DNA from 2 places in the Streptomyces luomodiensis genome. Region 2 is predicted to be linked to the other one. Evidence: predicted binding sites of a transcription regulator. Region 2 holds the regulator's gene; the other holds the start of a gene.

Region 1 (3,410 bases), 1.1 Mb from region 2:
CGTATGAGCGTCAACGTTCGCATCCCGACCATCCTGCGCACCTACACCGGCGGTCAGGCCGAGGTCACCGCCGAGGGCGCGACCCTCGCCGAGGTCCTGGCGGACCTGGAGAAGAACCACCAGGGGATCGCGGCGCGCGTTCTGGACGACACCGGCAAGCTCCGCCGCTTCGTCAACGTCTACGTCAACGACGACGACGTCCGCTTCGCCGACGGCCTGGCCACGGCGACCCCGGACGGCGCCGGCGTCTCGATCATCCCGGCGGTCGCGGGCGGCTGCTGACCCCGCGTCACCCTCCTCACCTTTGACATCGCCCCGTCCGGGGACAACCGGACGGGGCGATTCCGTGTGTGGAAACGCGATACAGTTGCCCGGATTCCCCAGTGCACCCGGGGTCGGAGCCACATATGAGAACTCGTCAACTTGTGCGTAAAGTGTGTGCATGAATTGTCGGGTTGGTCCCTTATGTCCCGCCCGGCTTGCCCGAACTTCATATGAATTCTCGCTTTTAACCGTTCGGCCGTGCCCAGAATTCTCGTCCGATTGACCTGTTGCAGAGGGCGTTGGGACGGATACATTCAGCGGCGGTCGACGCGTTCCGGCGCACACCCCCCACATCCGGGGGGTGAGGTCTGACCCGGGTCCGCGGAGTGCGGTCCTGCGCAAGGGCCAGCAATAGGGGAGTTAGGAATGGCTCAGGGCACCGTCAAGTGGTTCAACGCGGAGAAGGGGTACGGCTTCATCGCGGTCGACGGTGGTGCGGACGTGTTCGTCCACTACAGCGCGATCCAGATGGACGGGTACCGCACCCTCGAGGAAGGCCAGCGGGTCGAGTTCGAGATCTCGCAGGGCCAGAAGGGCCCGCAGGCCGACATGGTCCGCGTGGCCGTAGGCTGACGCGCCGACGCGACGCAGCTGAACAGAACAAGTCCGAAGGGTCCGTACCTCGACCAGGGTACGGACCCTTCGGCATGCCCGGGGGCTCCCTCCCCCCGGCCCGCGCGCCTCGCCCACGCCCTTCGGGCGCCTGTGCCTACCCGTCACCCGGCCGCCACCCCCCAAGGAGCCCTTCGGGCGCTTGCACTCGATAGGTCCGAGTGCTAATCATTGGCGTTAGCACTCTGACGTTGAGAGTGACAGAAGGACCGGGTCGGTGAGGCCCGTCGGGCCATGCGGGGCAAGGAACCGCACGGCAGACAGGCCGTCCGTCGCGGGCGCCAGCGCGGTCCGGAGCAATCCGCCCCCACGGCCTAACGGCCTGGGAGGTACCCCCTAAGTCTTGGGAGGACCACTTCACATGGCCAAGATCATCGCGTTCGACGAGGAGGCACGGCGCGGCCTCGAGCGCGGGATGAACCAGCTCGCCGACGCCGTCAAGGTCACCCTCGGCCCCAAGGGTCGCAACGTCGTCCTCGAGAAGAAGTGGGGCGCCCCCACGATCACCAACGATGGTGTGTCCATCGCCAAGGAGATCGAGCTCGAGGACGCGTACGAGAAGATCGGCGCCGAGCTGGTCAAGGAGGTCGCGAAGAAGACGGACGACGTCGCCGGTGACGGCACGACGACCGCGACCGTCCTCGCCCAGGCGCTGGTCAAGGAGGGCCTGCGCAACGTCGCCGCGGGTGCCAACCCGATGGCGCTCAAGCGCGGTATCGAGAAGGCCGTCGAGGCCGTCTCCGCCCAGCTCCTCGAGCAGGCCAAGGACGTGGAGACCAAGGAGCAGATCGCCTCCACCGCCTCCATCTCCGCCGCCGACACCCAGATCGGTGAGCTCATCGCCGAGGCGATGGACAAGGTCGGCAAGGAAGGCGTCATCACCGTCGAGGAGTCGCAGACCTTCGGGCTCGAGCTCGAGCTCACCGAGGGCATGCGCTTCGACAAGGGCTACATCTCCCCGTACTTCGCGACGGACATGGAGCGTATGGAGGCGTCGCTCGACGACCCGTACATCCTGATCGTCAACTCCAAGATCAGCAGCGTGAAGGACCTCCTCCCGCTGCTCGAGAAGGTCATGCAGTCGGGCAAGCCGCTGCTGATCATCGCGGAGGACATCGAGGGCGAGGCCCTGGCGACCCTGGTCGTCAACAAGATCCGTGGCACCTTCAAGTCCGTCGCCGTCAAGGCCCCGGGCTTCGGTGACCGCCGGAAGGCCATGCTCGGCGACATCGCCATCCTCACCGGTGGCACCGTCATCTCCGAGGAGGTCGGCCTCAAGCTGGAGAACGCCGGGCTGGACCTGCTCGGCCGCGCCCGCAAGGTCACCGTCACCAAGGACGAGACCACCATCGTGGACGGCGCCGGCGACACCGACCAGGTGCAGGGCCGCGTCAACCAGATCCGCGCCGAGATCGAGTCCTCGGACTCGGACTACGACCGCGAGAAGCTCCAGGAGCGCCTGGCGAAGCTGGCCGGCGGCGTGGCCGTCATCAAGGCCGGTGCCGCCACCGAGGTCGAGCTCAAGGAGCGCAAGCACCGCATCGAGGACGCGGTGCGCAACGCCAAGGCCGCCGTCGAGGAGGGCATCGTCGCCGGTGGTGGCGTGGCCCTGCTCCAGACCGTCTCGGTCTTCGAGAAGCTGGAGCTCGAGGGCGACGAGGCCACCGGTGCCCAGGCCGTGCGCCTGGCCCTGGAGGCCCCGCTCAAGCAGATCGCGGTCAACGCCGGTCTCGAGGGCGGCGTCGTGGTCGAGAAGGTGCGCAACCTGACCCCGGGTCACGGCCTCAACGCCGCGTCCGGCGAGTACGTCGACCTGATCGCCGAGGGCATCATCGACCCGGCCAAGGTCACCCGCTCGGCGCTCCAGAACGCCGCGTCGATCGCCGCGCTGTTCCTGACCACCGAGGCCGTCATCGCCGACAAGCCGGAGAAGGCCGCCCCGGCGGGCGCTCCGGGCGGCATGCCGGGCGGTGACATGGACTTCTGATCGACTCGGCGCGTTCACACGCCGATCGGTCGAACCGTCCGATACGTCGGGGCGGCACCCTCTCCCAGGGGTGCCGCCCCGACGGCGTTCCGGGGCGGTGCGGAGGTCACCCCGTGGCGGCCTCGAGGGCGGCGCGCAGATGGCCGCCTGCCGCGCCGAGCAGCTTCTCCGCGGTCGGGGCGTCCACCCCGCCCAGGATGGTGAGGATCGCGTTCTTCACCTCGCCGTCCGTGGCCGCCAGCGCGCTTTCGATCCGCTGGTCGGAGGCGCCGGTCGCCAGGAAGACGATCCTCCGCGAGCGGGCGCGCAGCTTGTCGTTGGAGGCCCGCACATCGACCATCAGATTCCCGAAGGTCTTGCCCAGCCGGATCATGGTGATGGTCGAGATCATGTTGAGCACGAGCTTCTGGGCCGTGCCCGCCTTCAGCCGGGTCGAGCCGGTGAGCAGCTCCGGTCCCACCACGACCTCGATGCCGTGGTCGGCCGC
Region 2 (3,410 bases):
CGGGCCGCGACCTCGGCCCCGAGGGCTGCGGATACCAGCGCCGCGAGCCCCCGTACCCCCGGCCGGACCGCGCCTACCGCCCGTTGAACGCCTCGGCGAGCCCTACCGCCCGTTGAACGCATCCTTAAGGCGCGAGAACAACCCCTGCTGCCCCGGCTTGAACTCCCCGGTCGGGCGCTCCTCGCCGCGTAGCTTGGCCAGCCGCCGCAGCAGCTCCTCCTGCTCCGGGTCGAGCTTGGTCGGGGTGGTCACCTCGACGTGCACGATCAGATCGCCCCGGCCGCCGCCCCGCAGATGGGTGACGCCGCGCTGGTGCAGCGGGATCGACTGGCCGGACTGGGTGCCGGGCCGGATGTCGACCTCCTCCAGGCCGTCCAGCGTCTCCAGCGGCACCTTGGTGCCCAGCGCCGCCGCCGTCATCGGGATGGTCACCGTGCAGTGCATGTCATCGCCGCGCCGCTGGAAGACCGGGTGCGGGACCTCGTGGATCTCCACGTACAGGTCGCCCGCCGGGCCGCCGCCCGGCCCGACCTCGCCCTCGCCGGCCAGCTGGATCCTGGTGCCGTTGTCCACACCGGCGGGGATCTTCACGGTCAGGGTGCGCCGCGAGCGGACCCGGCCGTCGCCCGCGCACTCCGGGCACGGGGTCGGCACCACGGTGCCGAAGCCCTGGCACTGGGGGCACGGCCGCGAGGTCATGACCTGGCCCAGGAAGGACCGCGTCACCTGGGAGACCTCACCGCGGCCACGGCACATGTCACAGGTCTGCGCCGAGGTGCCCGGCGCCGCGCCCTCGCCGCTGCACGTCGTGCAGACGACCGCGGTGTCGACCTGGATGTCCTTGGTGGTCCCGAACGCGGCCTCGTTGAGCTCCACCTCGAGCCGGATCATCGCGTCCTGACCGCGCCGGGTCCTGGACCGCGGACCGCGCTGCGAGGCGGTGCCGAAGAACGCGTCCATGATGTCGGAGAAGTTGCCGAAGCCCCCGCCGAAGCCGCCGGCGCCGCCGCCGCCCGCCCCGGACATCGGGTCCCCGCCCAGGTCGTAGACCTGCTTCTTCTGCGGATCCGACAGGACCTCGTAAGCGGCGTTGATCTCCTTGAACCGCTCCTGGGTCTTCGGATCCGGATTCACGTCCGGATGCAGCTCGCGTGCGAGCCGACGGAATGCCTTCTTGATCTGGTCCTGCGAGGCATCACGCGGCACGCCCAGGACTGCGTAGTAGTCAGTCGCCACTTACGACTCCGCCAGGATCTGTCCGACGTAACGTGCCACTGCGCGTACCGCTCCCATCGTTCCGGGGTAGTCCATGCGGGTCGGTCCGACCACGCCGAGTTTGGCGACCGCCTCGTCGCCGGAACCGTAGCCGACCGCGACGACCGAGGTGGCGTTGAGCCCCTCGTGAGCATTCTCATGCCCGATGCGCACGGTCATACCCGAGTCCTTCGCCTCGCCCAGCAGCTTGAGGAGGACGACCTGCTCCTCAAGTGCCTCCAGAACGGGCCGGATCGTCAGGGGGAAATCATGCACGAAACGCGTGAGGTTCGCGGTGCCGCCGATCATCAGCCGCTCCTCGGTCTCCTCCACCAGCGTCTCGAGCAAGGTCGACAGTACGATCGACACGGTCCCCCGGTCCTCCTGTTCGAAGGACTCCGGAAGATCCTGCACCAATTGCGGCACATCCGCGAAACGCCGCCCGACGACCCGGCTGTTGAGCCGGGCCCGCAGATCGGCCAGCGAATCCTCGGTGACCGGGGCCGGGCAGTCCACCATGCGCTGCTCCACCCGCCCGGTGTCCGTGATCAGCACCAGCATCACCCGGGCCGTGGCCAGCGGCAGCAGCTCCACATGGCGCACCGTGGACCGGGTCAGCGACGGATACTGCACCACCGCCACCTGCCGGGTCAGCTGCGCCAGCAGCCGGACCGTGCGGCCCACCACGTCGTCGAGGTCGACCGCACCGTCCAGGAAGTTCTGAATGGCCCGCCGCTCCGGGCTGGACAGCGGCTTGACTCCGGCCAGCTTGTCCACGAAGAGGCGATAGCCCTTGTCCGTGGGGATCCGGCCGGCGCTCGTATGCGGCTGGGCGATGAAGCCCTCGTCCTCCAGAGCGGCCATGTCGTTACGCACCGTGGCCGGGGAGACCCCCAGCCGGTGCCGCTCGGTGAGCGCCTTGGAGCCGACCGGCTCCTCCGTCCCCACATAATCCTGGACGATGGCACGCAGCACCTCGAGTCTGCGTTCGCTGAGCACCCCGCGCACCTCCAGTCCAGCGGTCTCATCAGGTCGTCCGTCTGGCACTCACGAGGCACGAGTGCCAGAACCCCTCCGCCAGTGTACGGCGGGGTGCGGTGGCATGGGCAAGAGCCGACGCTGGCAGCAACTCTCCCCACCCCCGCTGAGCTAGCGTCGCGGTATGGAGACGTGTTGGGAAGAGGCAGGCTGGGAGCGGCTCGCGCCGGATGTGGCCCGCCGCCGGATGCCGGAGTGGGACGAGACGGTCGGCGTGGTCGTCGGCCGGACCGACATCCTCGTCGTGGACACCGGCGCGACCCTGCGCGCCGGGGCCGAGCTGCGCACCCGGATCACCCGGCTGACCGGCCGCCGCCCCACCCGGATCGCGTTCACCCATCCGCATTTCGACCACGTCCTGGGCTCGGCCGCCTTCGCGGGCTGCGAGGTGTACGGGGCCACGGGCGTGGACGAGCTGCTGTGCCGGGAGCGGGAGACGCTGCGCGAGGACGCGATCCGCCACGGGGTGGAGCGGGGCGCGGCCACCGAGGCGGTGGACCATCTCGTCGGCCCGCACCATCTGGTCTCCGGGGAGCTCACCCTCGACCTGGGCGACCGGCCGGTGCTGTTGGCCAATGTGGGACCCGGCCACACCGCCCACGACCTGGCCGTTCTGGTGCCCGGCCAGCCCGAGGTGGTCTTCTGCGGCGATCTGGTGGAGGAGTCCGGCCCACCCCAGGCGGGGCCCGACGCGATCCCCGGCCACTGGCCCGCCGCGCTGGACCGGCTGCTCGCCCTCGGCGGCGAGGACGCGCTGTACGTCCCGGGACACGGCTCCGTCGTGGACGCCGCCTTCGTCCGCACCCAACGCGACGAACTGGCCGCCCGCTTCGGCGTGTCCGCCTAGGGCGTGTTTCGAAAGTCCCGCCTGCCCCGCGACGCCTGGCACGCGCGCTCGCCGCGTTGTCGGGATCGTCCGAGTAGGCCCACTACGAGGACGACCCTCCGCCTTGCGATCACACGCACCAGACGCCGCGGGGCCCGCCCTCCGGGCGGACGGCGCTACTTTCGAAACACGCCCTAGGCGGCTTCTAGTTGTTCGCCTAGTCGTGCGCCTGGCCGTTCGCGTGGTCGTGCGGCCATGGGGGCGGGTGGTCGTCGCACGCTATCGTCAGCCG

Evidence for each region. The regulator HrcA, encoded in region 2, represses chaperone genes, less so after heat shock. The targets are predictions, from matches to a motif close to TTNGCACTCNGNNNNNCNGAGTGCNAA.
Region 1: the regulator HrcA is predicted to act here: its motif matches at 1,078-1,104, upstream of groL (chaperonin GroEL).

Annotation. Positions count from the first base shown of each region.
Region 1 is NZ_CP117522.1:4,524,641-4,528,050, reverse strand. Features, by position in the region: gene thrC (threonine synthase) at 1-7, shown strand, start outside; gene PS467_RS18980 (MoaD/ThiS family protein) at 4-282, shown strand; gene PS467_RS18975 (cold-shock protein) at 691-897, shown strand; gene groL (chaperonin GroEL) at 1,298-2,923, shown strand; gene murQ (N-acetylmuramic acid 6-phosphate etherase) at 3,030-3,410, opposite strand, start outside.
Region 2 is NZ_CP117522.1:3,413,935-3,417,344, forward strand. Features, by position in the region: gene dnaJ (molecular chaperone DnaJ) at 103-1,236, opposite strand; gene hrcA (heat-inducible transcriptional repressor HrcA) at 1,237-2,253, opposite strand; gene PS467_RS14820 (MBL fold metallo-hydrolase) at 2,417-3,139, shown strand.